One region of the Nocardioides sp. NPDC006303 genome, then DNA from elsewhere that is predicted to be linked to it. Evidence: riboswitches for the same ligand, from Rfam matches in the RefSeq annotation. Region 1 holds a riboswitch; each other region holds the start of a gene.
The links. A riboswitch is a leader RNA that binds a small molecule or an ion and turns the genes downstream of it on or off. The one in region 1 is predicted to bind cobalamin.

Region 1 (10,131 bases):
GATCTGCCGCGGCCCACGCTGCACCGCGAAGGGCTCGGAGGAGACGGCAAGGGCCGTGATCCTCGGCGCGATGGAGGCCGGCCTCGGCGACGACGACCTGCTGATCACCCACACCGGGTGCCAGTTCCCGTGCAACCAGGCGCCGGTGCTCAGCGTCCAGCCCGACGATGTCTGGTACGGCAACGTGGAAGCGGCCGCCGCCCGGGTGATCGTGCGCGATCACCTGGCCGGTGGCCGCCCCGTGGAGGCGCATCGTCTCCCTCGCTTTACCGACAGATAGGCTGCGCCTGTGTCCAGCAACCCCGGCACCGTGGGCTCACGGCGAACCACTCTCAAAAAGTTTCTGACCGAACGCTCGGGGTTCTACATCGCCGAGGCCGTAGGCCTCGTCGTCGCAAAGCTGGCAATCCTGGTGCTCGCGGGGCTCTGCGTGTGGATCCTCGCCATTATGGCGGAGGAAGGCGGACCCGCCGTCTTCATCGCCGGCCCGTTCATCCTCGTCCCCATGGCGCTCTCGGCATGGATCGGGCTCTTCGGCTTCAACCAGCTGATCGCCGAGGTGTTGCGACCGGCGAACCGATTCCGCCGGCTCCCCCGGATCGGGGTACGCCGCGGAGCAGACCGATTCCGGGCCGCCCGACCCGACGACTCTTCCGAGGGGCCCGACGACGCCCTCCGTTCCTCACCTCGCGGCCAGGCGAACCTGCTCTGGCGGACCGGCCTGTTCCTGCTGCTCGGAATGCCGTCGGCGTACCTGGTCGGCTACTTCGCGCTCGCCTATCTGAATCGCCTGTGGATCTGGTGGACCAACCCCATCGCCGGGTGGGACTGGAGCGCACCGGAGAACTTCGGCGCGTTCGGTGCGTGGTTCTCCGACCTCGACCACCTTGGTGCCCAGCTGCTGGTGCCTACGATCTCGTTCATGTTCCTGACGATGGGGACCGCACTTGCGGCGCTGGCTGTCCCGCTGCTGACCCGCCGCGGTGCCGACGCGATCGACCTGGCCGTCACCGAGGCCGGTGTGATCACCCGTGGCGGGCTGAGGATCGGCTGGGACGAGATCACCGAGGTGCTGGTCGTCCGTGACACGAGGATCACCGCGTGGGTCGGATCACGAGAGTTCCGCGCACCCGGGCAGTCCAGCCAGGTGGTCAACCCGACGTACGTCGCGGAGCACTCCCGCACCCGGGTCGCTCTGGCGCTGCATGACCTCACCGAGGTCTTCGCCCGATGCACCGCGTCCCAGCGCCGCGCCCTGTGGGCGGACCACACCTTCACCTACGGCTACGCCCTCTGCGACCTGTGGATCCATTCCGAGGATCTGGTGAGCACGAACCTCGCCCCGCTCCGGACCGGTGCCAGGAAGAACCGCATCCCGGTCACCGATCTGAAGCGGGGCGTCCGAGGCTTCCCGGACGGGACTCCCCGCTGGTTCAGCGCCTGGGTCACCCGGCGCTGAAATCAGAGGCTCGCGGCAAGGGCCTTTCGCTCCGCGACGGCGCGCTCCGTAGCGTGCAGCCTGATCACCAGGCCGGTCAGCGCCACTCCGATCACGCCCCACATGGTGGCGAGCGTGATCAGCGATGCCCGGCGGAAGAACCACAACGTGTCGGCCGGGAAGTCCCCGACCTCGTTGACCGTCGTGAACAGCTCCCCGGCGACGACCATGACGACCAGGTAGGCCGCGATCGCACCGACCACGGCGAGATAGGTGCCGAACCGCCCGCGCAGCCGCACGGCGGCGTACGTCACCACCACGGCCGCCACGACCGAGAGCGCCTGGAAGGCGAAGTAGACCGCGGTGCGGACACCGATGGTGTCGCCGCTGCCGACCGCCGGTGGGGTCGCTGGGTACTTGAGGAACGGCACCAGCGCGACCGCGACGAACCCGATCAGGGTGACGAGCGCCGTCGACTGGCCCGGCGTGAGCCGCCCGATCCGCCCGAGGGCGAGTGCGGCGACCAGCCCGAGGATGCCCCCGAGCGCGACGCCGACGGCCAGGGTGCCGGTCAGCAGCCCCCAGGTGCTCTGGTTGGTGCGGGAGACCTCGGCGGGCTCCGCTCCACCCTCGTCACCTTCGGCGGCATGGGAGTGCGAGTGCCCGTCGGCGCCGGCGGACTCCTCCAGCGCGATGGCAGCACCGACCTGCGGCTCACCGACGGCGTACGCCACCAGGAAGGTGACGACGCCGGCAAGGAGTCCAGCTAGGAGGCCGCGTACGAGAAATGCACGCGGGCTCATCAGTGGCAGGGGTAACCGAGCAGGTGACGACCGTCGTGGACCCACTCGTGGATCAGGGTGCCGGACGGGATCGAGACGGCGCCCTGGTCGGCGCTGATGAAGAAGAGCACCAGAAGACCGAGCAGACCGAAGAAGAGCGCCCAGGGGGCCAGCTCACGGAGCGGGATGGTGGGAAGGTCGGCGCCGGCGACGGGCGCCACAGCGTGCTGCGACATATGTCCTCCTCAGGGATACCTGCGTCCCTGTTCGTTGGGGTTGGACGGACACTCGGGTCTGACTCCACCGCCGCAAGGCGATGTCACAGTAGCGCGACTGTGCCGGAGTTCCACCGGCTTCCTCATGTCCGTTCCGTGCACTATAGCGGGATCTCAGCGGAGCCACTCGTTGCCGGCGAGGTTGGTGAGATCGGTGATGTCGAGCGTCGGTTCGATCCCGGACTCGGGTGCGAGTCCGAAGTGCTCCAGCGAGCGCCGGACCCACTCGGCGGCGTCGATGTTGAGCGGACCCGAGACCCACATCGCGTAGGGCAGGTTGACGAACCTGTTCTCCTTGACGGCGGGCAGGTCGCGGGATGCCGGGTTGGCCTTGAGGACCTTGACCTTCTCCTCGTAGGACTGCCCCGGGTAGTCCACGAAGTAGATGACGTCGGGCTCGGCGGCGGCAAAGCGCTCCCAGCCGACCTCGGTCCAGGTGTCCTCGACGTCGGCGGTCGCACTGGTCACTCCGGCGGTGTCGAAGATCGCCTGCGGCCCGCCGAAGGATCCGGAGGTGAAGATCGCATCGGTGCCGGAGTCGAAGAGGAACGCGGTCGGCTCCTCGTCAGGCTTCGGCGCGCTCTCCAGGGCCTTGCGGCGCTTCTCGATGTCCGCCACGACCTTCGTCGCGGTCACGTCATGGCCGGTCAGCTCGCCGATGTTGAGCAGGTCGGTACGCAGCGCCGTCCAGGCCTCCATGGTGCCCCGGTCACCGTCCTCCTGCCGGCAGGTCTCGCTGAGGAGGTAGGTCTCGATACCCCGCTCCTGCACCATCTCGGGCACCAGGTTGCGCGACTCGCTGAACCCGTAGCCCCAGCCCGCGAACATCACCTGCGGGTCGAGTGCCAGGACTGTCTCCAGCGTCGGGTGGTCATCGCCCACGATCTCGAGCTCGTCGACCCTGTCTGTGGGGTAGGCGAGGTCCAGCAGCTGCTTGTCCCGGGCCAGGCCTGTCACGGCGACCAGCTCCTCGCGGGCACCGACGGCCAGGGCGATGGAGATGATCCCGCCGTCGTAGGCGTACAGCTCGGTGACCGGCTCGTCGACCGTGAGCTTCTCGCCACAGTTCTCGACGGTGATCGCGCCCTTCCCGGCTTCATCGGTGGCCTTCTCCTCCGTCCCGCACGCGGTGAGGATCGTGGTGCCGAGCGCGAGCGCGGCGAGACAGACGATGCCGGGGCGTACGGGGCTGGCGATGCGCTGGGTCATGCCGATCGGTCCTTCCGAGGGTGGATGAGCAGGTGGGGCTGGTCCAGATGTGGATGCGGCACCTGGACCGAGCCGACGCCGAAGTGGTGCTCGACGCGGATGGTGTCGAGGATTTCGGCAGGCGGGCCATGGGCCACGACGGTCGCCGGGCCGCTGTCGGGATCGCTGCCCCGTGGCCGGCCGAGGACCGCGAGCCGGTCGAAGGAGCGCAGCGCCAGGTCGAGGTCGTGGATGGTCGCGACCAGAGTCTCGGCCCGGTCGGCGACACTCTGGAGCAGCCGGAGCTGCCAGGCGACGTCGAGATGGTTGGTGGGCTCGTCCAAGAGCATCACCGGGCACTCCTGGGCGAGGCCGCGAGCCATCACCACCCGCCGCCGCTCGCCGCCGGACAGCCGGTCGCACGGGTCGTCGAGGCGGTCGGCCAGACCGACGGCGTCGAGGGCCGAACGAACGATCTCGCGCTCCTGTCGTCCGCCTCGGGACCACGGCCTCGTGCGTGGCACCCGGCCCAGCGCGACCATCTCGCCGACGAGCAGCTCCGCGGAGGCGACCTCTTCCTGGGGGACGTACGCCATCCGGCGGGCGCGTTCGCGCGAGCTGGTCCGGGCGGTCTCGCGGAGTTCGCCGGAGTCATCGGCGAGGTAGGCGTGCCCGGCGCTGGGCCGCAGCACTCCGGCGAGGATCCGCAGCAGGGTCGACTTGCCCACGCCGTTCACGCCCACGATGCCAAGGCGGGTGCCCACCGGCACGTCCAGATCGACGTCGCGAAGCACCTCGCGCTCGCCCAGCCGGGCGGCGACGCCGCGCAGCCGCAGCGCGGGCTGGCCGCTCATCCGTCGCCGCCGAAGCGATACCGGCCACGGCCCAGCAGCAGGAGGAACAGCGGCGCGCCGACGACGCCGGTGACCACTCCCAGCGGGATCTCCTGGGGCCGGGCCACCACCCGGGCGAGCACGTCGACCCACAGCAGGAACAGCCCGCCGCCCAGGGCCGCGACCGGGAGCACCACCCGGTGCTGGGCGCCCACGAGCAGCCGGGCCGCGTGCGGCACGATCAGCCCGACGAACCCGATCCCACCGCTGACCGCGACCAGGACCCCGACCAGCACGGCCAGCGCGACGAAGAGAGTCGTACGCAGCGCCGCGACGTCGACGCCGAGCGCGGCAGCGGTCTCGGGGCCGGCGGCCAGGGCGTCCAGCCAACGGTGCAGCGCCAGCATTCCGAGCCCCAGCACGAAGCCGAGGACTGCGGGCAGCCACAGCTTCTCCCAGCTGGCGCCACCGACGCTGCCGAGCATCCAGAACATCACCGAGTCGGCCGCACGCGGATCATCGCTCATGAAGACCAGGAACGAGGCGATCGCGGAGAGTCCGGAGGAGAGCACGACTCCGGAGAGCACCAGCCGGATCGGGGTCAACCCGCCCTGGGCGGTGGCCACCAACCAGACCAGCATCGCCGAGCCGACCGCCCCGAGCAGCGCTCCGCCGGAGACGGCATAGATGCCGAGGCCGCCCAGCGCCCCGGTGGTGATCGCCGCCGTCGCCCCCACCGAGGCGCCCGAGCTGATCCCGAGCAGGAACGGGTCGGCGAGCGGGTTACGGACCAGGGTCTGCATGCCGGTACCGGCCACTGCCAGGCCGGCGCCCACCGCGAGCGCCATCATCGCCCTGGGGACACGCAGCTCCCACACGATCACGTCCCACTTCCCCGGCGCGTCGCCCTGGAGCCGGTCGCCGACCGTCGCGACGACCTCACCGAGGGGTATCCGCTCGGACCCGAAGGCCAGGGACGCGACGGCGCTGAGCACCGACGCGAGCAGCAGCCCGGCCACCAGCGGCACGAACGGGACTCGTCGTCTCCCCTCACGAGCACGGCGCGGGCTCAGGGTCTCGCGGGACAGCGTTTCCACGGCGGTCGGCCTCTCAGGTCCTCTGGACCCTGGTCGCGAGGGCCGTGACGTACATCTGAGCCGACAGGTTTTCGGACTCGGGTTCACCCGGTGACGCCGCCTTCCCAGGGACTCGGTCCCCAGTGGCTTCCTGGCCGTCACCGTCGCCCTCACCGCTGCGCGCCAGTCCCGGATTCACACCGGAGTTCCCTGGCATCCATCAGGATGCGTTCGACTCGGCGCAGAGGCTAGCACGGGCTGCGGAGACGGTGTCGGAGACGTTTCCGACGACACGGCGGAACACAAGATCTAGGAAGTTGCATTGGTGTAATTCCCGCATATAGTGGTCCTCGCAGCTGGTTCTCCCACCTCGGCGACGGGGCGGGAGAGGCAAGAGGGAACCCGGTGTGAGTCCGGGACTGCCCCGCAGCGGTGAGTGGGAACGACCGCCGTCACGAAGCACTGGGAGCAAGCCGGCTCCTGGGAAGCGACGGCCACTAGGACCGAGCACGATGACGCCCACGAGTCCGAAGACCTGCCAGTGCCCACCTCATGGTGGGGTCCGCGACCTCGAGGGAAGGTCAGGGGATCGAGCGAGCACCACGTGACCGGGTCCGCCCGGCGCGCTGCCGCCGTCCTCCCTGCCTCGGCACGGATGCACGAGACATCCAGCGGGCCGGGGGCCCGCGTGAGCAAGGGGCATGGGGCTTGATCGACACCGAGGGTCTACCGATCCGCACCGAGAAGTCGGCGTACGTCTTCGACTATCCGATGGCCGAGGACCTGGCCAAGAAGCAGCGGAGCATCTTCTGGACCGCTGAGGAGATCCCGGTCGAGAACGACAAGCAGGACTTCCTGGTCAACATGACCGACGCCGAGCAGGCCGCGGTCAAGACCACGCTGAAGCTGTTCACCATCTACGAGCTGATCCTCGGCGGCGAGGTGTGGGGTGACCGGATCTTCCACGCGTTCCCGCGTCCGGAGGTCCAGATGATGGCCAACGCCTTCTCGTTCGCCGAGCTGAACATGCACGCGCCGTTCTACGCGAAGCTCAACAAGGTGCTGATGATCGACACCGAGGAGTTCTACGACTCCTACAAGAACGACCCGGTGCTGGCCGAGCGGATCCAGTTCGTCTGGGACGCGATCGCCGACGAGGACCTGCTCTACGCGCTGAGCGTCTTCACGCTGATGGAGAACTGCGTCCTCTACTCCAACTTCGCCTTCCTCAAGCACTTCCAGTCCGGCGGGAAGAACCTGCTGCAGAACGTGATCAGCGGCATCAACTTCTCCGCCCGCGACGAGAACCTGCACGCCACCGGCGGCGCCTGGCTATTCAACACCACCCTCGATGAGTACGCCGCCACCGTCCCGGCCGACAAGTTCGAGGCCGAGCGCGACGACCTCTTCGCCCGCGTCCGCGGCGTCGCCGAGCACCTCTACGCCCACGAGGCCCGGATCGTGGAGATGCTCTTCGACCACGGGCCGATCGCCGGCATCGACCAGGCCGACCTGGAGACCTTCGTGAGGTCCCGCATCGACATGACCCTGGAGAACATGCGGATGGAGCCGCTGTTCAACGTCGAGGCCAACCCGATCGCCGAATGGTTCTACAGCGGCATCAACGGCACCCAGTTCCACGACTTCTTCCAGGTCACCGGCAACGAATACAACCGCAACATCGGCGAGACGGAGTTCAGCTTCTAATGAGCAACAGCAACTGGGAGGCGCTCTCTGCCGAGCGCAAGGCCCTGCAGGCCGAGGGCATCGTGCCCGCCTTCATGACCACGGCGGGCTACGCCATGTTCAAGGCCAAGTACACCGTCGCCGAGCAGAGCGTCCGGGAGCGCTACGAGACCATCGCCAGCACCGCCGGCGAACTCGCCGACGAGATGTACCCGCGCGAGGACGGCGTCTCCTGGACGGAGCGGTTCTTCGAGGCGATCTGGAACGGCTGGCTCTCGCCGTCGACGCCGGTGCTGTCCAACCTGGGCACCGACCGGGGTCTGCCCGTCTCCTGCGAGGGCTCGTACGTCGAGGACTCGGTCTGGGGCTTCTACGAGACCCTCAAGGAGGCGGCGATCCTCTCCCAGAACGGGTTCGGGACCTCGGCGTACCTCGGTGATGTCCGGCCCCGTGGCGCGAAGTTCAGCGACAACGGCAAGGCCAACGGCGTGGTCCCGGTCTTCTGCAACTTCGTGGAGATGACCAACCAGATCAGCCAGGGCGCCACCCGCCGCGGCTCCTGGGCGGGCTACCTGCCGGTGGACCACCCGGACTTCTTCGAGCTCGCCGACCTGATCTTCCGCGAGCCCGCCAACAAGAACGTCGGCTGGATCTTCAGCCAGGCGTTCATCGACCGGATGCTCGCCGGGGACCGCGACGCGCTCGAGCGCTATCAGCGGGTGCTGAAGATCCGAGTGGTGCTGGGCAAGGGCTACATCTGGAAGGTCGACACCGTCAACGCCGCCCAGACCGAGTCGTACCGGGCCAACGGGCTGGCCAACAAGGCCTCCAACCTGTGCTCGGAGATCACACTCTTCTCCGACGAGGACCACTCCTACACCTGCGTGCTCTCCTCGCTGAACCTGTCGACCTACGACGAGTGGAAGGACCAGGACACGGCGTACGTCGCGACCGTCTTCCTCGACGCGGTCGCCGAGGCGTTCCTGCGCAAGGCGCGCACCATCCGCGGCCTGGAGCGCGCGGTGCGCTACACCGAGAAGGCCCGCAGCCTGGGGCTGGGCGTGATGGGCTACCACGACTACCTGCAGAAGCAGCGGGTGCCGTTCGAGTCGGACAAGGCGGCGGCGCTCAACAAGGACATCTTCGAGCGGATCTCGGCGCACGCCGACGCCGCGTCGCGGTGGATGGGCTCGGTCGCGGGCATCCCGGAGTGGTGCGTCGGACGGCGCAACTCCCACCTGATGGCGATCGCGCCGACGATGAGCACCGCGGTGATCGTCGGCGGCACCAGCCAGGGCATCGAGCCGTACGTCGCCAACGTCTGGAACCAGACCACCTCGGCCGGCGAGATGCCGCGGGCCAACCAGAACCTCGTCGAGGTCATGGAGGAGCGCGGGGTCTACGACCAGGCGCACATCGACGACATCGTCGACCACGGCGGCTCGGTCCAGCACGTCGACTGGCTCGACGAGCACGAGAAGGACGTCTTCAAGACCGGCTACGAGATCGACCAGGAGATCCTGCTCGCCCGCGCGTCGGACCGGCAGGTCTACATCGACCAGGCCCAGTCGCTCAACCTGTTCTTCCAGGCCGACGCGACCCCGCAGTACATCAGCAAGATCCACAAGCTCGCCCTGCTCGACCCGAACATCAAGAGCCTGTACTACCTGCGCTCGCGGGCCGGCATCCAGGCCAGCAAGCAGACCCGCACCAACTGATCTACTTCGACCGAGAGGCATGACCATGAACGAGAACCCGACCGCTACCACCGACGCGATCGACGACCTGACCTGGGACGACTGGAGCGATGCCGCGGTCTGTGCCATCGAGAACGGCCCGGACTGTGAGGCCTGCGAGGGATGAGCGATGCGGCCGCTGGCCGACCGACGCTGACGGTCTGCCGCGGATGCTGCTGCGGGACGGAGCGGAAGTCGCCCGGGGTGGACCATGCGGCCGTGCTCACGGCGCTGAACGCAGCTGCCGGGGAGTCGGCGAACGTACGTGTCGCCGACTGCCTCGGCCCCTGCGAGCGAGCCGACGTCGTGGTGGTCGGCCCCTCACCCGAGGGGCGGCAGCGCGGGGCGCGGCCCGTCTGGGTCGCTCGTGTCGGCACTCCGAGGGTCGCCGACGCTCTGGCCCAATGGACCCGCGCCGGCGGACCGGGCATCGCTGAGGCGCCGCCCGCGGTCCTGGCCCGGCCTTCCGTCACGGGCGCTGAGTGATGACGGCGTACGCCGCCGCGACCAGGGCCGCGCCGATGCCGACCCTGCGGGCCAGTGCGGTGGCGCTGACGACGTCGGCAGGGGCGGCGTCGCGGCCGTCGCCCATCACCGCGCGGTGCTCGACCCGGTTGCCGTAGTAGCGGTTCGTGCCGCCGAGGCGGATGTCGAGGGCGCCGGCGAAGGACGCCTCGACGACGCCGGCGTTCGGGCTCGGGTGCCGTGCGGCGTCGCGGCGCCAGGCCTCCCACGCCTGCCTGGCCCGCGACGGAGCGGCGGCCAGCGTGAGCACGCCGGAGAGGCGGGAGCCGGGCAGGTTGAGCAGGTCGTCGAGGCGGGCGCTGGCCCAGCCGAAGCGCTCGTAGCGGTCGTTGTGGTGCCCGACCATCGCGTCCAGGGTGTTGGCGGCGCGGTAGCCGAGCAGGCCGGGTACGCCCGCGACGGCTCCCCACACCAGCGGTGCGACCACGGCGTCGGAGGTGTTCTCGGCGACGCTCTCGACGACGGCCCGGGAGACCTCGGAGGCGTCGAGCTCGTCGGTGTCGCGGCCGACGAGGTGGGTCAGCCGCTGTCGCGCGGCGGGGAGGTCGTCGCGGTCGAGATGGGCGTGGACGGCCAGCGCCTCCCGCTCCAG
Region 2 (10,131 bases), on a different contig from region 1:
CCAGGCGGCGCCGAGCATCTGGTAAGGCAGCCAGGGTCCGACACCGGCGGTGACGAGCGCGGCGACGAACAGGCTGGTGCAGCCGAGGACGAACCCGAAGGCCGGACCGAAGACCCGGCCACCGAGGATGAGCATGAAGAAGACCAGCTCCACCCCGCCGGTGCCGGCGGAGACGGCGCGCAGGACGGCCTCGATCGCGCTGAGCACGCCGAGGACAGCGATCATCCGGGTGTCGATCCCGCCGGTGGAGAGCTCGCTCAGCAGCACCACCAGCATCAGCGGCAGCAGCGCCAGGAAGATGAACGGCGGCTGCACCCGGTCGTAGCCGTGGAGCAGCAGCGGCCAGCCGAACATCATCAGCCCTGCCACCGAGATGATCGCGAGCAGGACCGCCGTGCGGGGCGAGAACCTGATCATCTCTCGCCCACCGCCTCGACGATCTCGCGTACGTTCAGCCAGCCCGGGCCGAAGACCTTGCTCACCTGGGGCGCGAACGCGGGCGACTCGGCCGTGACGCTGCGTACGTCGCCGGCGGAGACCACCTCGCCGTCGGCGAGCACCACCACGTCGTCGGCCGCCTCGGCGACGAACTCGACGTCGTGGGTCGCCACCAGAACCGCCTTGCCGGCCTCGGTGAGCTCGCGCAGGATCTCGGACAGAGCGTGCTTGGCGGCGTAGTCGAGGCCGCGGGTCGGCTCGTCGAGGAGCACGACCGGCGGATCGGCGCTCAGGATCAGCGACAGCGCCAGAGCGAGGCGCTGGCCCTCGGAGAGGTCGCGCGGGTGCTGGCCGTCGGGTATGCCGGGGACGAGGCTGTCCAGGATCTCCCTCGTCCGTGGGCCGCCTGCATCGCACTCCTCGGCCACCGTCTCTAGGTAGAGCAGATCGGCCGCGGTCTGTGGCAGCAGCCCGACGAGCTCGCGTCGCTCTTCGGGGTCGAGGGTCGCCGGATCCTTGCCGGCGACGTCCACCGATCCGGCCAGCCGCTTCTGGGTCCCCTGCAGCGTCCACAGCAGCGTCGACTTGCCCGATCCGTTGCGTCCCATCAGCGCCGTCACCCGCCCCGCGGGCAGCCCGATCGAGACGTCGTGCAGGACCGGCGTACGTCCTCGGGTGACGGTGAGCCCGGAACTTCTCAGGCTTTTCCTGCGCTTCTCTGGCGTTGCAACACCTGAGAAGTGCAGGGATACCCGGTTAACCGGGTATTCCAACGTCCGCGCCCGCCGCCTCGCGTCCCGCACCGTCAGTGGCAGCGGCGACCAGCCGAGCTCGCGGCCGAGCTCGACGAGCGGCGGGACGATGGGCGAGGTCTCCAGGACCTCAGCGGGATCGCCGACGGCGACGGAGCCGTCGCCGACGAGGAGCGCGATGCGGTCGGCGAACGGTACGACCCGCTCGAGGCGGTGCTCGGCGAGGACGACGGAGGTGCCGAGGTCGTGCACCAGCCGGGTGATGGTGGCGAGCACGTCCTCGGCGGCGGTGGGGTCGAGGGCGGAGGTGGGCTCGTCGAGCACGACGACCCGGGGGTGGGTGGTGAGCACCGAGCCGATCGCGACGCGCTGCTGCTGCCCTCCCGAGAGGGTACGCAGGGACCGCTGCCGCAGCTCGGCGATGCCGAGCAGGTCGAGGGTCTCCTCCACCCGGCGCCGCATGGTCGCCGGCGGGAGACCGAGCTGCTCCATGCCGTAGGCGAGCTCCTCCTCGACCGTGTCGGTGACGAATCCGGCCACCGGGTCCTGCCCGACGTAGCCGATGATCCCGGCGCGCTCGCGCGGCGGCGTACGAACGATCGAGGCGCCGTCCAGCAGGACGTCACCGTCGAGCACGCCGCCGGAGAAGCGCGGCACCAGGCCGGCGAGCACGCCGAGCAGGGTCGACTTCCCCGAGCCGGTCGGTCCGGAGACGAGCAGCAGCTCGCCCTCCTCGATGGTGAGGTCGACGTCCTTGAGCACGTGCTCGGAGGAGTCGGGCGGGGTGAACGTGATGCCTCGCAGCTCGATCATGCGACTGCCTCCTCGTGGACGAGCGATGATGCCGGTAGCGGGGCGGCGACGGCCGGGACCAGCCCGACGAGCACACCGGCCATGGCGATCAGGGTGACTTCCGGGACGGTGCTCACGCCCGGAAAGGCGACCGGGACCTGGTAGCGGGCGACCCACCAGCCCACGGCGACGACCCCGATCCCGCTCAGCGCCACCACGACCTCCGGCCACCGCCACCGGTCGGGCCGGTAGACGGTCCGCGTCACCCGGCGGCCGGCGAGCGCCAGCCCACCAGCGGCGGTGCCGACGCCGAGCGCGAGCATGGTGGCGGCCAGCCAGCCTGGCGTGGTGCCGTCCAGCACCGCGTAGACGCCGGCGCAGAGCCCGATGAGCGAGACCAGCATGAGCACCGAGGTGATCCGCCTGGTGGCGACCGGGACGCCGGCCGTACGTCCGTAGCCGCGCGTGTCCATGCCCGCCGCCAGCGCCATCGACCGCTCCAGGGCGTCCTCGAGCACCGGCACCAGGAAACGGCGCAGCCGCTTGACGTTTCCGGTCGCACCGGCACGCAGTCGTTGCGCCGCGCGCACCCGCTGCACCGACTCGGCCAGCTGCGGCAGCACCGTCACGGCGACCACAACAGCGGTGCCGATCTCGTAGAGTGCCGGCGGCAGCGAGCGCAGCAGCCGCTTCGGGTTCGCCAGCGCGTTGGCCGCGCCGACGCAGATCACGATGACGCCCAGCCGCATCCCGTCGTAGAGGCCGGCCAGCAGCGCCTCGCGGGTGAGCGGCCCGAGCAGCCGGATCCCCAGCACCCACTCCGGGAGCGGGATCTCGGGCAGGTCGAGGATCACGTGACCCGGCACGGCGCCCAGGAGCACCCGGAAGAGCACCCGGGTCACGACGATGAACACCGCGAGGCCGACGTAGAGCCGGAACGCCTTCGCCCACGGTTGGTCGCCACGACGCGCGGCGACCACGACCGACACCACCCCCACCACGAGCAGGAGCAGCAACGGGTTGGTGGTGAAGGAGGCGTACGCAGCCATGCCGATCGCCCACACCCACCAGGCGACGGGGTGCAGGTCGCGGGGCAGATGCGCGACCGCGGCCGTACGCAACAGCGTGCTCATCGCCGGCGCCACCACACGGCCCCGGCGACGGTGAAGAGTGTGAGGATCCCCGCGGGCGCGACCCAGGCGGGCAGATGCTCGGTCTCGGAGGCCGAGTCCGTCGGCTCCTCCGGAGATAACTCCGGCGACGGGCTTGAGGGCGCCCCCACAGCATCCCCAAGCTCCGTCGCCGGAGCGGTAACGACATCGTCGTCTATCCACGTGAACGCAACACCCTGCCCGGAGGTCACGCTGATTTCGGTAACATTTCTGGAGGCATAGCTCCAGGCCCCCGAATCGTCGGTGATCCACAGCGACCAGTACGCGTCGGCGGGCGGCATCTGGGCGCAACCGGCGGCTTTCGGCCGCTCATCGACGCGACATACGACACTGGGCATCGAGGTCACATAGGTGAGCGGATGCCCCGCCTTCTCGAAGAGGTCGGCGCCGGTGTCACCCTCCCCGGGCTGGACACAGGTGACCTCAGGATCGCCACCCAGCGCGTTGGGCTCGACGACGACGGTGACGCCGTCACACGCCTCGCCGGATGATGCCGCAGACGAGGCGGAGACGGGGGTGAAGACAGGTGCGGTGGCCCCGGCGAGGATCGCCAGGGCCACCAACGAGGACCGCAGGATCAGCACGAGCTCTTCGCGGTCGCATCCTTGGGCAGGAAGACCAGCGACGGCAGCGCCTGGGCGGCGGCGAGGCGGTACATCCCCTCCGACTCCTTGGTCAGGCCCTTGGTGTTGCCCTCGGTCAGCGCGGCGTCGTCATAGGCCACCGCGCCGGCGTCGTCGCCACAGGTCACGACGTGGTCGGCGACCCAGCTCGCCGCCTTCTCCGCGGCGTCGGTCTCACCCGCGCGACCGAACGCCCACCCGGCCAGGCCGGTGGTGTTGGAGTTGGCGATGTTGCCGGTGGCCGCCTTGAACGACCCGTCCTCCGTCTGGGTCTCCTTCAGCCACTCGACGCCGGCCTCGACGGCCTTCTCCGCCTCCGGGGTGGCCACCCCGGACAGGGCGATCAGCGCGAACGCGGTGGCGTCGGCGTCCGGGACGGCCTTCGGGTCGGCGTCGCAGGTCTGGTCAGCGGCGGCGGGGTCGGCCGCGAAGGTGACCCGGAACCAGCCCTCCTCGCACTGCTGTCCGGCCAGGAACTCCGTCGCGGCCGCGGCCTCCTTGCTCTCGGCGTTGTTCAGCGCCCACACGGCGTACGACTGTCCGATGGTGTTGGAGTAGTCGGCCGCCTTCTTGTCCTTGGGGTCGAGCTCGTCGGCGATCCGGCCGTTCTCGGCGACGGTGCCCTCGAGCTGCTTGAGCAGACCGGGGTCGGAGGCGTCGACGTTCTGCTGGAGGACGAGCGCCTTCGCGGTCGCCCCGGCCGAGGTGACGGTGCCGAACCCGGGCGAGGTGTAGGCCTTCTTGTTCTCCATCACCGCCGCGGCGATCGTGGAGATCTCCTCGTCGTAGCCGCCGACCTCTGCCAGCGCGATCCCGATGTCGGCGCTGAGCCCGAAGTCGTCGGTGCCGTACTGCGCGTTGCGGGCCACGCCCTCCGGTGCCTGGGCCACGAGCCAGTCGGCCACCGCGGTGGAAACCTTGGCGTCGTAGGTGGGCTTCTCCCCCTCCTCGACGGCTTTCTCGCCACAGCCGGCGAGCGAGGTGAGGGCGAGGGCGGCGGCGATGCCACCGAGGACGGTCTTCTTCATGGTTCCTTCCGCGCTGTTCGTCGGGAAGGCCCAGGGCCGACCCGCTGCTTTCCACGACAGCGTCAGGTCAGTACGCGTCCGTCAGCGGGTGCTCCGGCTCGCCCAGGACATTCTCGGTGCCTGGGCCTACGGTTGCGGGTCAGCGCCGGGATTCGACCGGCTTCCCCCACCACGGCGTGTGTTGATTGAGGCTCTGCTATGCGGGGGCAATCCTATGCCTGGCGAGCCCTGCTTGCGGGATCGCCGCCGAGCAGTCACTCTGTCCCCATGCGCCACAGGATTCTCGGCCTTGTCGCAACCTCGATCACGGCCACCCTTCTCGCCCTCGCCTCGACCACGACGGCCGGTGCGGAGGAGGCGCGGACATCGGTCACGTACGCCGATCTGGTCGCCATGTTCGGCGAGAAGGTCGGTGACCGGAGCACCGTTGAGACCGGGCTGCCAAGCCTCAACCGCGCGATGGCCGATGCCGGGATCACCACCGCCTACCGGCAGGCGGCGTATCTGACCACGCTCGCCAACGAGAGCTCCTTCCACCACGACGCCAAGGGCCGCGACAAGCGGAAGTTCACCGGTCGCGGCTACATCCAGCTGACCGGCGAGGCCAACTACTCCGACGCCGGCGCCTACTTCGACATCGACCTGCGCCGCCGCCCCGAGCTCGCCCGGTCGCTGGACTACAGCGCGCCGATCTCGCGGTGGTACTGGACCGTCGCCCGCGACATCAACCCGCTCGCCGACGCCCTGGACATGGGCAAGGTCAACGCGGCGATCGGCTACCCCTCGAACAAGAAGGAGGACGCCGAGCGCTGCCGCGACTTCAAGGCCGCGCTGAAGCACCTCCACGGGTCGGTACCCAAGGGCGTCAGATGTGCTCGCCCGGCCACCGCGGAGACTCGTTAGCTGTGTTGTCCAGAGGGCCGTACGTCACTTCTTGGTGCGCTTGTCGCTGACCGCGATCGCCGAGGTGCCCTCGTCCTTGAGCTCGAAGAGGTCGATCGCCTTGATGAGCTTGGTCCACGTGGCGTACCCGTAGTTGCGCGGGTCCTCGGAGGACTGGTTGCGGATGCGGGAGACCACGGTGCCGACCAGTGCCCAGCCGTCGTCGTCGGCGGCCGCGGCGATGGAGTTGCGCAGCAGCTGGATCAGCCGGGCGTTGCGCTTCAGCGCCTGCCCGTTGGTCGCCGCGGACGACTGCTTGCGGGTGCGCGTGGTCCCGGGCTCGGTGTCGGCCTCGGTCTCCTCCTCGGAGCCGCCGAGCTTCTCCACCACGGTGAACCGGGTGCAGGCGCTCTTGAACGGCGCCGGCGTCTTCTCCCGACCGTAGCCGTAGACAGCGCGGCCCTTCTCCCGCAGGTAGTGCACCAGCGGCGTGAAGTCGGAGTCGGAGGAGACCAGTGCGAACGCGTCCGGGATCGCTGCGTGCAGCAGCTCGACGGCGTCGATCGCGAGCGCCATGTCGGAGGCGTTCTTGTGCGCGGTCAGGTCGAACTGCTGCATCGGCCTGATCGCGGCATCGTGCAGCTCCTCGATCCAGCCCTTGAGCTCGGACTTGGTCCAGTTGCCGTAGGCCCGCCGGATCGTCACCTCGCCGTACTCGGCCAGGTCGTTCAAGATGTCGTCGATCTTCGAGGCAGGCGCGTTGTCGGCGTCGATGAGCAGTGCGATGCGGAAGGGCTCGGTCTCGGTCACGCCGGACAGTCTGCCAGTGCACCCCATCGCCGAGTCGGCTCATCCTGACCAAAACCGACGCCGAGTCGGCGCGTCATGACGCGCCGACTCGGCGGAGTTTGTTGTCAGAACGAGCCGACTCGGTGTGGGGTCAGGAGAGCTTCTCCAGGATCAGCTCGCGGACGCGCTTGGCGTCGGCCTTGCCGCCGGTCGCCTTCATGACCGCGCCGATGAGCGCACCGGCTGCGGCCTGGTTGCCGCCGCGGATCTTCTCGGCGACAGCGGGCTGGGCGTCGATGGCTTCGTCCACAGCTGCGCCGAGCGCGCCGTCGTCGGAGACCACGGCGAGGCCACGGGCGTCGATGATCTCCGAAACCGTGCCCTCACCTGCGAGAAGACCCTCGAAGACCTGACGGGCCAGCTTGTCGGTCAGCGTCTTGGCGTCGACCAGCTTCTGCACCTCGGCGACCTGCACCGGGGTGACACCGAGCTCGGCGAGCTCGACGCCACGGTCGTTGGCGCTGCGGGAGAGCTCGGCCATCCACCACTTACGGGCGGCCTGTGCGGACGCTCCTTCGGCGACCGTCGCCTCGATCAGCGACAGAGCGCCGGCGGCCCAGACGTCGCGCATCTCCAGGTCGGAGTAGCCCCACTCGACCTGCAGGCGGGCCCGCTTGTCGGCGGTGCGCTCCGGCAGGCTCGCCCGCAGCTCCTCGACCCACTCGCGCGAGGGCGCGACCGGGACGAGGTCGGGCTCGGGGAAGTAGCGGTAGTCGTCGGCGTCCGACTTCGCCCGGCCCGCCGAGGTGGTGCCGGTGTCCTCGTGGAAGTGGCGGGTCTCCTGGAAGATCGCCTCCCCCGCGTCGAGGATCCCGGCGTGGCGCGACATCTCGAAACGTACGGCCCGCTCGACCGAGCGCAGCGAGTTGACGTTCTTCGTCTCGGTGCGCGTCCCCAAGGTCCCGGAGCCCTTGGGCGACAGCGACAGGTTGACGTCGCAGCGCATCGAGCCCTGGTCCATGCGTACGTCGGAGACACCCAGACCCAGCAGGATCTCGCGCAGCGCGGCGACGTAGGCCTTGGCCACCAGCGGCGCCTTGGCACCGGTGCCGAGGATCGGGCGGGTGACGATCTCGATCAGCGGGATGCCCGCACGGTTGTAGTCGACCAGCGAGTAGTCGGCGCCGTGGATGCGGCCGGTCGCGCCACCGATGTGGGTGGTCTTGCCGGTGTCCTCCTCCATGTGGGCGCGCTCGATCTCGACCCGGAAGATCTCCCCCTCGACCTCGACGTCGAGGTAGCCGTCGTAGACGATCGGCTCGTCGTACTGCGAGGTCTGGAAGTTCTTCGGCATGTCCGGGTAGAAGTAGTTCTTCCGGGCGAACCGGCACCACTCCGCGATCGAGCCGTTGAGCGCGAGACCGATCCGGATCGCGCTCTCGACCGCCTTGGCGTTCACGACCGGCATCGAGCCCGGCAGGCCGAGGCAGGTCGGGCAGACCTGGGAGTTGGGCTCGCCGCCGAACGTCGCCGGGCAGCCGCAGAACATCTTGGTGTTGGTGTTGAGCTCGACATGCACCTCGAGCCCGAAGGCCGGGTCGTAGCGCTCCAGCACCTCGTCGAAACCGACAAGACCCAAAGAATCAGGCACAGCGGTCATCGGGCCACCTCCAGCTTGTCGATCGAGAGCACCGGACCGATGGCGCCCTCGAGGGCGGCACCGACGCGGTAGAGACGGGCGTCCTCCAGGACCGGAGCCAGGAGCTGTACGCCGACGGGCAGCCCGTCCACGTCGGAGACCCCGGCCGGGACGGAGATGCCGGGCGTGCCGGCCAGGTTGGCCGGGATGGTGGCCAGGTCCTGCATGTACATCGCGAGCGGGTCGTCGAGCTTGGCGCCCAGCGGGAACGCGGTCGACGGGGAGGTCGGCGAGACCAGCACGTCGACCTGCTCGAAGGCCTTCTTGAAGTCCTCGATGATCAGCGTGCGGATCTTCTGCGCCTGACCGTAGTAGGCGTCGTAGTAGCCGCTGCTGAGCGCGTAGGTGCCGAGGATGATGCGGCGCTTGACCTCGTCGCCGAAGCCGGCGTCACGGGACGCCTTCATGACGTCCTCGGCCGACGGGTCGCCGTCGGGGGTGACCCGCAGGCCGTAACGCATCGCGTCGAACTTGGCCAGGTTGGAGGAGCACTCCGCCGGCAGGATCAGGTAGTAGGCCGCCATCGCGTGCTCGAAGCTCGGCGTGGAGACCTCGACGACGTCGGCACCCAGCTTGGTGAGCAGGTCGACGGACTCGTTGAACTTGCGCATCACGTCGGGCGCCCAGCCCTCGCCGGCGAGCTCCTTGATGACGCCGACCTTGACGCCCTTGAGGTCACCGGTCGCGCCGGCACGGGCGGCGTCGACGAGCCCGGTCACCGGGGTGGTCGTCGACGTGGAGTCGAGCGGGTCGTGGCCGCCGATGAGCTCGTGGAGGAGCGCCGAGTCGAGGACCGTGCGGGTCACCGGACCGACCTGGTCCAGCGAGTTGGCCAGGGCGACCAGGCCGTAGCGCGAGACCGACCCGTAGGTCGGCTTCACGCCGACGGTGCCGGTGACGGCGCCCGGCTGGCGGATCGAGCCGCCGGTGTCGGTTCCGAGCGCCAGCGGCGCCTCGAATGCGGCGACGGCTGCGGCCGAGCCACCACCGGAGCCGCCGGGGATCCGGTCGAGCTTCCACGGGTTCTTCGTCGGGCCGTACGCGGAGTGCTCGGTGGAGGAGCCCATCGCGAACTCGTCCATGTTGGTCTTGCCCAGGATCGGCAGACCGGCTGCCTTGATCTTCTTGACCACGGTCGCGTCGTAGGGCGGGACCCAGCCCTCGAGGATCTTGGAGCCGCAGGTCGTCGGCAGGCCGGTGGTGGTCAGCACGTCCTTGACCGCGATCGGCACGCCGTCGAGAGCGTGCAGCGCGTCGCCGTTGGCCCGGCGCGCGTCGGAGGCGGCGGCCTGGGACAGCGCGCCCTCGGCGTCGATGTGCAGGAAGGCGTGGACGTCGCCGTCGACCGCGGCGATCCGGTCGAGGTGGGCCTGGGTCAGCTCGACCGAGGTGGTCTCACCGGCGGCGAGGGAGTCGGCCAGCTCGGCGGCCGACTTCAGGATCAGGTCACTCACTGCTCGTCCCCCAGGATCCGCGGCACCGAGAATCGCTGCTCCTCGACGGCAGGCGCACCGGAGAGCGCCTGCTCGGGCGTCAGGCCGGGCACGACGACGTCCTCACGGAAGACGTTGGTCATCGGAAGCGGGTGGGAGGTGGCAGGCACGTCGTCGCCGGCAAGCCCCTGGATCGAGGCGACGGACTCGAGGATCACCTGAAGCTGCGGGGCAAGGTGATCGAGCTCGGCGTCGCTGAGGTCGATGCGGGCGAGGTCGGCCAGGTGCGCGACCTCGTCGCGGGTGATTTCTGGCATGCGCACATCCTAGGTGTCAGCGGCCCCAACTCTCATCTCGGCTGCGCCGAGGTGAGCAGATGACGCCTACTGCGCCTTGTTCGGGCCGCCACCGTTGGACGGCTTGTCGGTCGGCCTTCCCGCCGAGCTCGGCTGGGCGGGCGCCGGCTGGGTCGGATCGGCACCGCGAGTGGGATCGGGCGACGGGGTCGGGTCGGCGGCCTGGC
Region 3 (10,131 bases), on a different contig from region 1:
GGGCGCGGACCTGCTGGCCGAGCAGCGGTCGCTGACCGGGTTCGTGGGCGGCGAGATCCTTGCCGGGACCGAGGCTGCTGCCGGGCTCGATGACTATCTCGGCGCCACCGACGCCCTCATCGACTCCACCCTCGCCCGCGCCCACGAAATCTGGAAGGACCTGTAAATGACGCCGAGGATCACCCCTGTCGAGCTGGCCGGAGACCCGAGCAAGCCGCTCCTGGTCGTGGGCCCGTCCCTCGGCACCTCGGTGACCGCGCTCTGGGCCGCCGCTGCCGAGCTGCTCGCGGACAGCTTCCACGTCATCGGCTGGGAGCTCCCGGGCCACGGCCACGGCACCCCCACCACCGACGCCTTCTCCATGGCCGACCTCGCCGCGGGCGTGCTCGCCTGCGTAGACCGGGTCCTCACCGACCGCGGCGAGCGCCACGGCACCTTCGCCTACGCCGGCGACTCGGTCGGCGGGGCCGTCGGCCTCCAGCTCCTGCTCGACGCACCCACCCGGGTGAGCGCCGCGGTGCTCACCAACACCGGCGCCAAGATCGGCGAACCGGAGGGCTGGAACGACCGTGCGAAGACCGTACGCGCCGCCGGCACCGCCTCGCAGATCGCCGGCTCCACCCAGCGCTGGTTCGCCCCCGGCTTCCTCGAGCGCGAGCCCGCCCGGGGCGGCGCGCTGCTCCACTCGCTGCGCGACGCCGACGCGGAGAGCTACGCGCTGGTCTGCGAGGCGCTGGCGGCGTACGACGTCCGCGGCCGGCTCGCCGAGGTCGCCGCGCCGGTCCTGGCGATCGCGGGTGTCGACGACGCCCCGACCCCGCCGGCCTCGCTCGAGGAGATCGCCGTCGGGGTGCGCAACGGGCGGCTCGTCGCCCTCGACGCCGTCGGTCACCTCGCGCCGGCCGAGGCGCCGCACGCCGTCTCCACCCTGGTCACCTCCCACGTGACGGCCTCCGACCAGGCCTACGCGGCCGGGATGAACGTACGCCGCCAGGTGCTCGGCGACGACCACGTCGACCGGGCCACCGCCGCGATCACCGACGTCAACCGCGACTATCAGGACCTGATCACGCGCTACGCCTGGGGCACGATCTGGACCCGCCCCGGCCTCGCCCGCCGAGACCGCTCGATCGGCGTCCTCACCGCCCTGGTCGCCGGCCGCCATTTCGAGGAGCTCGAGTTCCATCTCCGCGCCGCGCTCACCAACGGGCTGACCCGCGAGGAGATCATCGAGGTGCTCCTGCAGACCTCGATCTACGTCGGCGTACCCGCCGCCAACACCGCCTTCGCCGTCGCCAACCGGGTCTTGAACGACGGAGCCTGAACGAATGACCGGCCCCGCTGGTTGGATTGGTCCCATGAAGCCGCACTCCGCGACCGTCGTCGGCGCCGGGCCCAACGGGCTGGCGGCCGCGATCGTGCTCGCACAGCGGGGCGTGAGGGTGACGGTCCTCGAGGCCGCGGAGACCGTCGGCGGCGGCACGCGCACCGCCGAGCTGACCCTGCCCGGGCTGCGCCACGACATCTGCTCGGCGATCCATCCGCTCGGCCTGGCCTCACCGTTCCTGCGCAACCTCGAGCTGGAGAAGTACGGCCTGACCTGGCGCTTTCCCGAGATCGAGCTCGCCCATCCGCTCGACACAGGCACGGCAGCGCTCCTGCACCGCTCCGTCGATGAGACGGCCGCCGGCTTGGGCACCGACGGGCAGCGCTGGCGGCAGCTGTTCGGCCCGGTCGTACGCGGCTGGGACGCGATCTCGGACCACGTCCTCGGTCCGATCGTGCGGCTCCCCCGGCATCCGTTCCGCCTGGCCGGCTTCGGGATGCGTGCCGTTCCACCGGCCACCGTGCTCGCCCGGGCCTTCCGCGAGGAGGAGGCGAAGGGGCTCTTCGCCGGGTGCGCGGCGCACGCGTTCCAGCCGCTGGACCGCCCGGGCACGGCCGCCGTGGGCACCATGCTCGTGGTCAGCGGGCATCGCTACGGGTGGCCGGTCGCCGAGGGCGGCTCCCACGCGATCACCCTCGCCATGGCGCAACGGCTCGAGGAGCTGGGCGGCACCATCGTCACCGGCACCACCGTCCGCAACCTCGCCGACCTTCCGGACACGGATGTCACCTTGTTCGACACCAGCCCCGGCGGCTTCGCCGACATCGCCGGTGCCGCACTTCCCGAGCGGCCGCGTCGGGCGATGCGGAGGTGGCAGCACGGTCCCGCGGCGTACAAGCTCGACCTGGCGGTCCGCGGTCCGATCCCGTGGCGTGACCCGGAGGTCGGCCGCGCCGGCACCGTCCATCTCGGCGGGACGATCGCCGAGGTGGCGACCAGCGAGCGGGAGATCGTGGCAGGGCGGATGCCGGAGCGTCCGTTCGTGCTGCTGGGTCAGCAGTACGTCGCCGACCCGACCCGCTCGGCAGGAGACCTCAAACCGGTCTGGGCCTATGCGCAGGTCCCGCACGCCTACGAGGGCGACGCCACCGACGCGGTGCTGGCCCAGATCGAGCGCTTCGCCCCCGGCTTCCGCGATCAGATCGTGGCGACGCACGTCACCACACCGGCCGACTACGCGGCGTACAACCTCAACTACGTCGGGGGTGACATCTCAACCGGCGCCAACACCCTTCGCCAGCTGATCGTCCGGCCCACACTCGCCGGCTACGACACCGGCATCCCCGGGATGTTCCTCTGCTCCGCCGCCACCCCGCCCGGCGCCGGCGTCCACGGCATGTGCGGCTATCACGCCGCCCACCGAGCCCTACGCCACCTGGCTGGGGATCACTCCCCCGCCCGGTGATCGGCCCACCAACCGGTCCACCTCGTGTCGAGCTGCCCGAAGTCGGCGCCGTCGAGGCCGTACGTGCTGAGGATGGCCATCGACGTGCCGGCCGGGTCGGCGTCCGACGGCGCGGTGCCGGCGATCACCAGCAGGCCCTCGCCCCATGCGTCGACCGTCACGCCCAGCTGGTGCGCCGAGCGGAACCACACCTCGCCGGCCACGTCCTCCCCGGCGATCGTCGCTGTGTAGCGGCTGCCCCGGGGCTGGCCGGCGACAGCGTCGAGACCGAGCCGCTCGATGACGGTGCCCGAGTAGGAGCCGCGATCGGCGAAGAACAACGTGCGGCGTGTCATGCCGGGGCGGCGCTCGAGCGCGAACCGAAGCTGATGCATGAATGACGTCCAACCCTCGGTGACGTCGTCGTAGTAGGCGTCCCAGTCCGGGTTGCCGGACAACGGCGCACGAGTCAGCGTGATTCTGACGCCGTCGCCGTCCGGCTGGATCTCGAACCTGTCGCCGCCGTTGGCGACCAGTGTGCGCCGGTCGGCCTCCTCGACGACCTCGGTGAAGTAGATCGAGTCGATCTCGGCCTCGGTCTCATCCGCGTCCCAGCCGTGCCACTGTCGGATGGCGGCCGGGTCCCGCAGCGCCTGCCACGCGGTATCGGCCGAGGCCGCCGCGGTGACCTCGATCCGCGGCGTCTCGCCGCTCTGGATGTCATTCATCGCTCTGCTCCTGTTCGGACGGTTCGGTCACCGCTGCCGGGGCGGGATGCCCACCGATGACCACGCGGTACTGCCGACCGGTCGGGCTGTCGAAACCCTCGGCCGTACGCCGCAGCGCTTCGGTCAGCTCCTCGGTGAATCTGTGCACGTCGGCGGCATCAGCGAAGCGCACGGCTGCCTCGATCGTGAACGTGAGCAGGCGCTTGCCCTGCTCGTCTGCCTTGACCTGCATGCGGGCCACATCCCGCACGGTGGCCGCCGCCACCCCGACAAGGTGGTCGGCGGCGAACTGGTCCATGATCCGCCCCGCGCTCTCAGCAGAGTCGGATCCGCGGCCCATCACCGATGGGTCGACCACGATCGCGCCCGGCTTCGCACGCACGATCCGCTCGACGAATCCACGGCGCTGCCGCTCCTCGACCAGCTCCACCAACCCGGCCGACTCCAGCGCCCGCAGATGGTAGTTCACCCGCTGGCGAGGCAGCTCGAGCACGGCGGCGAGCTGGGTAGCAGACGTGGGCTCCTGCAGGTGACCGAGCAGCTGCCGACGGATAGGCGACAGCGCCGCGGCCACTCGGTCCGGCTCGTCGACGTAGATGATGCCGTTGCTCACAAGATCCAGGATGCAATTGACAAACAGATTTGTCAATTGGCTTGTCGGACGACGTCGAACCCGGATCGCCCCAGAAACCAGGTGCCTGTGGCGTACGTCTTCACTAGCGTCGCCCCATGCCGCAAGCCCGTCTGCGCACCGAGCGCCTCGACCTGGTCCCGCTGAGCCAGGAGCATCTGCCGTTCCTGGTCGAGCTCAACTCCGATCCGGTAGTGCTCCGCCATCTGTTCACCCGCGCGCTCAGACCGGAGGAGACCGAGGAGCGGATGCACAAGTGGATCCGGGTGGCGAAGGAGACGGAGGCGCTGGGCAAGTGGATCGGGTACGCGGCCGGTGAGGCAGTCGGGCTCTACATGTTCGAGCCGCCCGACAACCCGCCGCGCACCGATGCCGCCGAGCTGGGCTACCGGCTCCCGCAGCGCCACTGGCGCAAGGGGTTCGCGAAGGAAGGCTCGCTCGAGCTGCTCCGCCATGGGTTCGAGGACCTCGGGATCGATCGGGTGATCGCGCAGACGATGGCGGTCAACGAGGCGTCCCGCGCGACCATGGTCTCCGTCGGGATGAGCTTCGTACGCGCGTTCCACGAGGACTTCGAGGAACCGCTCGCCGGGCACGCCAACGGAGAGGTCGAGTACGAGATCACCCGCGAGACCTGGCTCGCGCGCCGCGCGGGGTAGGCTGCGAGCACGCTCGTGGCGCAGGAACCCGGTGAGAGTCCGGGGCGGTTCCGCCACTGTGACGTCCGTACAGCTTCTGGGCACGGACACAGCCAGACACTGGCCACGGGCTATCCGACCGATCGACGGGGCGAGAACCCCTAGGAGGAACTCGGCATGGCCGACTCTGCACGCGTACGCATCGCCCTTCTGTCCACCTCGGACACCGACCTGCTCTCGGCCCGTGCCAGCGGCGCCGACTACGCCTGGGCGAACCCGTCGCGAGCGACCGATCTGGAGCAGGTCGTGGCCGACGCCGACCTGGTCGTCTTCCGGCTCCTCGGCTCGCCCACCGACCTGTGGGACGGCCTGAGCGCCGTCAAGGAGCGTGGCACGCCGGTCGTGGTCCTCGGTGGCGAGCAGCAGCCGAGTGCCGAGCTGATGGAGCACTCCACCGTCCCGATGGGTGTCGCCGCCGAGGCTCACCGCTATCTCGCCGAGGGCGGGCCGGGCAACCTCGCCCAGCTGCACGCGTTCCTCTCCGACACGGTCCTGCTGACCGGCTTCGGGTTCGAGCCGCCGGCGACCGTCCCGGCCTGGGGCTTCGCGGAGCGGCCCGGCTCGACCGACGGGAAGCCGCGAATCGGGGTGCTCTACTACCGAGCCCACGAGACCAGCGGGAACACCGCGTTCGCCCACGCGCTGGCCGACGCCATCGACGCGACCGACGCGGCCACCGGCGTACCGGTCTTCGCGGGCTCGCTGCGCTCGGCGCCCGACGACCTCTACGAGGCGCTCGGCACCCTCGACGCGCTGATCGTGACCGTGCTCGCGGCCGGTGGCTCCGTACCCGCCTCGGCGAGCGCCGGTGGCGAGGACGAGGCCTGGGACGTGGAGCGGATGGCGGCGCTCGACATCCCGGTGCTCCAGGGACTGTGCCTGACCAGCTCTCGTGCGGAGTGGGAGGCCTCCGACGACGGCGTCACGCCGCTCGACTCGGCCAACCAGATCGCGATCCCCGAGTTCGACGGGCGGATCATCACCGCCCCGTTCTCCTTCAAGGAGCTCGACGAGCAGGGTCTCCCCCACTACGTCGCCGACCCCGAGCGCACCGCGCGGGTCGCCCGGATCGCGGTCAACCACGCGCGCCTGCGGCACACGCCCAACCCGGACAAGCGCCTCGCCCTGGTGCTCTCCGCCTACCCCACCAAGCACTCCCGGATCGGCAACGCCGTCGGCCTGGACACTCCGGTCTCCGCGATCCGGATGCTGCGCCGGCTCCGTGAGGAGGGCTATGACCTGGGGCAGGACAACGAGGTCGTACGCATCCTCGACTCCGTCGCCGCGGAGGAGGGCGACACCGCCGCCGGCGACGCGCTGATCCACGCGCTGATCGCGGCCGGTGGCCAGGACGAGGAGTGGCTGACCAACGCCCAGCTCACCGACGCCCACGTACGCATCTCCAAGGCCGACTACGACAAGTGGACCGCTGATCTCCCCGCTGACCTGCGCGAGCAGATGGTCGAGACCTGGGGACCGACGCCGGGCGAGCTCTTCATCAACGAGTCGGGCGAGCTCGTGCTGGCCACGCTCCAGGCCGGCAACATCGTCATCCTGATCCAGCCGCCGCGCGGGTTCGGGGAGAACCCGGTCGCGATCTACCACGACCCGGACCTGCCGCCGTCGCACCACTACCTCGGTGCCTACCGCTGGCTCGAGAACGGCTTCCGCGCCGATGCCGTCGTCCATCTCGGCAAGCACGGCTCGATGGAGTGGCTGCCCGGCAAGAACGCCGCGCTCTCGGCGTCCTGCGGCCCGGATGCGGCGATCGGCAACATGCCGCTGATCTACCCGTTCCTGGTCAACGACCCCGGCGAGGGTGCCCAGGCGAAGCGCCGCGCGCACGCCACGATCATCGACCACCTGGTGCCGCCGATGGCGCGTGCGGAGTCCTACGGCGACATCGCGCGGCTGGAGTCGCTGATGGAGGAGTACGACCGGATCTCCTCCATGGACCCGGCCAAGCTGCCCGCCATCCGCGGCGAGATCTGGCAGCTGATGAAGGCCGCCGAGCTCCACCGCGACCTCGGCATGGAGGAGCGGCCCGAGGACGACGACTTCGACGACTTCATGCTCCACATCGACGGCTGGCTCTGCGAGATCAAGGACGCCCAGATCCGCGACGGCCTGCACATCCTCGGTGCCGCGCCCGAGGGCGAGGCGCGGGTCAACCTGGTGCTCTCGATCCTGCGCGCCGCGCAGGTGTGGGGCGGCGTCGGAGGCGCCGTGCCTGGGCTGCGCGCGGCGCTCGGTCTCAAGGAGGGCGCCGACACACGGGCGGTCGACGAGATCGAGACCCAGGCGAAGGATCTGGTGCAGCGGATGGACGCGGCCGGCTGGGATCCGGCGGTCGCCGAGACGCTCCACGACGACCCCGCCGTGCGGCAGGTGCTCGTCTTCGCCGCCCAGCAGGTCGTGCCGCGACTGAACGGGACGACCGACGAGCTGTCCGCCGTCCTGCACTCGCTCGACGGTGGCTTCGTCCCCGCGGGGCCGTCGGGCTCGCCGCTGCGGGGGCTCGTCAACGTACTTCCCACCGGACGCAACTTCTACACCGTCGACCCCCGCGCGGTGCCGTCGCGGCTGGCGTGGCAGACCGGGCAGGCGATGGCCGACTCGCTGCTGCAGCGCTACCTGGACGAGACCGGCGACTACCCGACATCGGTCGGGCTCTCGGTGTGGGGCACCTCCGCGATGCGTACGTCCGGCGACGACGTCGCCGAGGTGCTCGCACTGCTCGGGGTGGCACCTGCGTGGGACGAGGCCTCCCGCCGGATCACGCACCTCGACGTCATCTCGCTCGAAGAGCTGGGCAGGCCCCGGATCGACGTGACCGTACGCATCTCCGGGTTCTTCCGCGACGCGTTCCCGCACGTCGTCTCGATGCTCGACGACGCGGTCCGGATGGTGGCCGACCTCGACGAGCCGGCCGAGGACAACTTCGTCCGCGCGCACACCCTCCAGGACCTGGCCGATCACGGCGACCAGCGCCGCGCGACGTCCCGGATCTTCGGCTCCAAGCCCGGTTCGTACGGCGCCGGGATCCTGCAGGTGATCGAGGCCGGCAACTGGCGCTCCGATGCCGATCTGGCAGATGTCTACACCGCCTGGGGCGGCTTCGCCTACGGCCGCGACCTCGACGGCGCCCCGGCGGCCGACGACATGCGCGCCAACTACCGCCGGATCAAGGTCGCCGCCAAGAACGTCGACTCCGCCGAGCACGACATCGCCGACTCCGACGACTACTTCCAGTACCACGGCGGCATGGTCGCGACCGTCCGTGCGCTGACCGGCAGCGAGCCGAAGGCGTACGTCGGCGACTCCACCTCCCCCGACGCCATCAAGACCCGCACGCTGCAGGAGGAGACCAACCGCGTCTTCCGAGCCCGGGTGGTCAACCCGCGCTGGATCTCGGCGATGCAGCGCCACGGCTACAAGGGCGCCTTCGAGCTGGCCGCGACCGTCGACTACCTCTTCGGCTTCGACGCGACCGCCGGCGTGGTGCAGGACTGGATGTACGAGAAGCTCGCCCGCGAGTACGTCCTGGACGAGACCAACCAGGAGTTCATGCGATCCTCGAACCCGTGGGCGCTGCGCGGCATCGTCGAGCGGCTGCACGAGGCCGCCGAGCGCGGGCTGTGGGAGTCGCCCGACCCCGAGGTCGTCGCGGCGATGCAGGAGATCTATCTCGACATCGAAGGTGACCTGGAGGAGGAATGAGCTCATCTGGCAAGCGTCGGATCAAGATCATCGGGGTCGGCCCCGGTGACCCCGACCAGGTCACCCTCGAGGCCGTGACCGCGATGCGGTCGGTCGACTTCTTCCTGGTCACCGACAAGTCCGGCACGGTCAAGCAGGGCATGCCCGACCCGCTGGTGCGGGCCCGCGAGGAGCTGCTCGACCGCCATCTCGACCAGCCCGCCCGGGTGGTCAAGGTCGCCGACGCGCCCCGCGAGCGGCGTGAGGAGTTCACCGGGACCGACGCGGAGTACCGGGCCGCCGTCGCCGACTGGCACCGGGCCCGGGTCGAGCGATATCTGGCCGTGCTGGCCGAGCACCCCGGGGACGTCGGCTTCCTGGTCTGGGGCGACCCCGCCTTCTACGACTCCACGATCCGGGTCGTCGACCAGATCTCCGAGCAGCTCGACGTCGAGGTCGACGTCATCCCCGGGATCTCCTCTGTACAGCTGCTCGCCGCCCGGCACCGGCTCGTGCTCCATGACGTCGGGCGCCCGCTCTACGTCACCACCGGCCGCGCCGTGCTCGAGGCCGTCGAGGCCGGGCACGACAACCTCGTGGTGATGCTCAACCGGGTAGTCGACCTCCCTGGGCTCGAGGACTGGCGGATCTGGTGGGGCGGCAACCTCGGCACCCGCGAGGAGGAGCTGGTCGCGGGCACGGTCGGCGAGGTGCTGCCTGCCATCGACGAGGCACGCGCCCGGCTGCGCGAGACGTCCGGCTGGGTGATGGACATCTACCTCCTTCGGGCTCCGAAAGCATGAGCGGGCTGCTGGTCGCCGGCACCACCTCGGATGCGGGCAAGTCGGTCGTGACGACCGGGCTGTGCCGGGCTTTCGCCCGCCGCGGCGTCAAGGTGGCGCCCTACAAGGCCCAGAACATGTCCAACAACTCGATGGTCTGCCAGGCGCCCGACGGGACGACCGCCGAGATCGGCCGGGCGCAGTGGGTGCAGGCGCTGGCGGCGCGGGTCACCCCGGAGCCGTCGATGAACCCGGTGCTGCTCAAGCCCGGCTCCGACCGCCGCAGCCACGTGGTGCTGATGGGGCATCCGGCCGGCGAGGTCTCCTCGCACGACTGGGAGGCCGGGCGCCGGCATCTGGCGACCGCCGCCCATGCGGCGTACGACGATCTGGCCTCGCGTTTCGAGGTCATCGTCGCCGAGGGCGCGGGGAGCCCGGCCGAGATCAACCTGCGGGCCGGGGACTACGTCAACATGGGGCTGGCGCGGCATGCCGGGCTGCCGACCGTGGTCGTGGGTGACATCGACCGGGGCGGGGTGTTCGCGGCGATGTACGGCACGCTTGCTCTCCTCGAGCCCGAGGACCAGGCTCTGATCAGCGGTTTTGTGGTCAACAAGTTCCGCGGCGACGCCGGGCTCCTCAAGCCCGGGCTCGACTCGCTGGAGTCGCTCACCCGGCGCCCGGTCTTCGGCGTGCTCCCCTGGGAGCCGTCGCTATGGCTCGACTCCGAGGACGCGCTCGACCTCGACGGACGGCGTGCGGAAGCCGGCGCCACCCGCAAGGTCGCGGTCGTACGCCTCCCCCGCATCTCCAACTTCACCG

Region 2: it holds a riboswitch for cobalamin, as region 1 does, so the genes downstream of both, ABZY89_RS22360 (prenyltransferase/squalene oxidase repeat-containing protein) here and ABZY89_RS26325 (ribonucleotide-diphosphate reductase subunit beta) in region 1, are expected to answer to the same signal.
Region 3: it holds a riboswitch for cobalamin, as region 1 does, so the genes downstream of both, ABZY89_RS28755 (cobaltochelatase subunit CobN) here and ABZY89_RS26325 (ribonucleotide-diphosphate reductase subunit beta) in region 1, are expected to answer to the same signal.

The regions. Positions count from the first base shown of each region.
Region 1 is NZ_JBEXRR010000051.1:1,240-11,370, forward strand. It holds gene ABZY89_RS26290 ((2Fe-2S) ferredoxin domain-containing protein) at 1-280, shown strand, start outside; gene ABZY89_RS26295 (hypothetical protein) at 290-1,459, shown strand; gene ABZY89_RS26300 (CbtA family protein) at 1,462-2,241, opposite strand; gene ABZY89_RS26305 (CbtB-domain containing protein) at 2,241-2,456, opposite strand; gene ABZY89_RS26310 (ABC transporter substrate-binding protein) at 2,610-3,704, opposite strand; gene ABZY89_RS26315 (ABC transporter ATP-binding protein) at 3,701-4,537, opposite strand; gene ABZY89_RS26320 (iron ABC transporter permease) at 4,534-5,544, opposite strand; cobalamin riboswitch at 5,658-5,843, opposite strand; cobalamin riboswitch at 5,933-6,150, shown strand; gene ABZY89_RS26325 (ribonucleotide-diphosphate reductase subunit beta) at 6,301-7,299, shown strand; gene ABZY89_RS26330 (ribonucleotide reductase N-terminal alpha domain-containing protein) at 7,299-8,996, shown strand; gene ABZY89_RS26335 (hypothetical protein) at 9,016-9,141, shown strand; gene ABZY89_RS26340 (hypothetical protein) at 9,234-9,500, shown strand; gene ABZY89_RS26345 (cobalamin biosynthesis protein) at 9,484-10,131, opposite strand, start outside.
Region 2 is NZ_JBEXRR010000035.1:34,902-45,032, forward strand. It holds gene ABZY89_RS22340 (ECF transporter S component) at 1-417, opposite strand, end outside; gene ABZY89_RS22345 (ATP-binding cassette domain-containing protein) at 414-2,003, opposite strand; gene ABZY89_RS22350 (energy-coupling factor transporter transmembrane component T) at 2,000-3,115, opposite strand; gene ABZY89_RS22355 (hypothetical protein) at 3,112-3,738, opposite strand; gene ABZY89_RS22360 (prenyltransferase/squalene oxidase repeat-containing protein) at 3,732-4,805, opposite strand; cobalamin riboswitch at 4,871-5,006, opposite strand; gene ABZY89_RS22365 (glycoside hydrolase family 19 protein) at 5,073-5,708, shown strand; gene ABZY89_RS22370 (NYN domain-containing protein) at 5,733-6,497, opposite strand; gene gatB (Asp-tRNA(Asn)/Glu-tRNA(Gln) amidotransferase subunit GatB) at 6,628-8,136, opposite strand; gene gatA (Asp-tRNA(Asn)/Glu-tRNA(Gln) amidotransferase subunit GatA) at 8,133-9,629, opposite strand; gene gatC (Asp-tRNA(Asn)/Glu-tRNA(Gln) amidotransferase subunit GatC) at 9,626-9,925, opposite strand; gene ABZY89_RS22390 (glycosyltransferase) at 9,992-10,131, opposite strand, start outside.
Region 3 is NZ_JBEXRR010000068.1:7,551-17,681, forward strand. It holds gene ABZY89_RS28725 (lyase family protein) at 1-166, shown strand, start outside; gene ABZY89_RS28730 (alpha/beta fold hydrolase) at 167-1,324, shown strand; gene ABZY89_RS28735 (NAD(P)/FAD-dependent oxidoreductase) at 1,359-2,792, shown strand; gene ABZY89_RS28740 (hypothetical protein) at 2,774-3,499, opposite strand; gene ABZY89_RS28745 (helix-turn-helix domain-containing protein) at 3,492-4,112, opposite strand; gene ABZY89_RS28750 (GNAT family N-acetyltransferase) at 4,229-4,789, shown strand; cobalamin riboswitch at 4,767-4,912, shown strand; gene ABZY89_RS28755 (cobaltochelatase subunit CobN) at 4,946-8,548, shown strand; gene cobF (precorrin-6A synthase (deacetylating)) at 8,545-9,330, shown strand; partial or broken gene ABZY89_RS28765 (cobyric acid synthase) at 9,327-10,131, shown strand, end outside.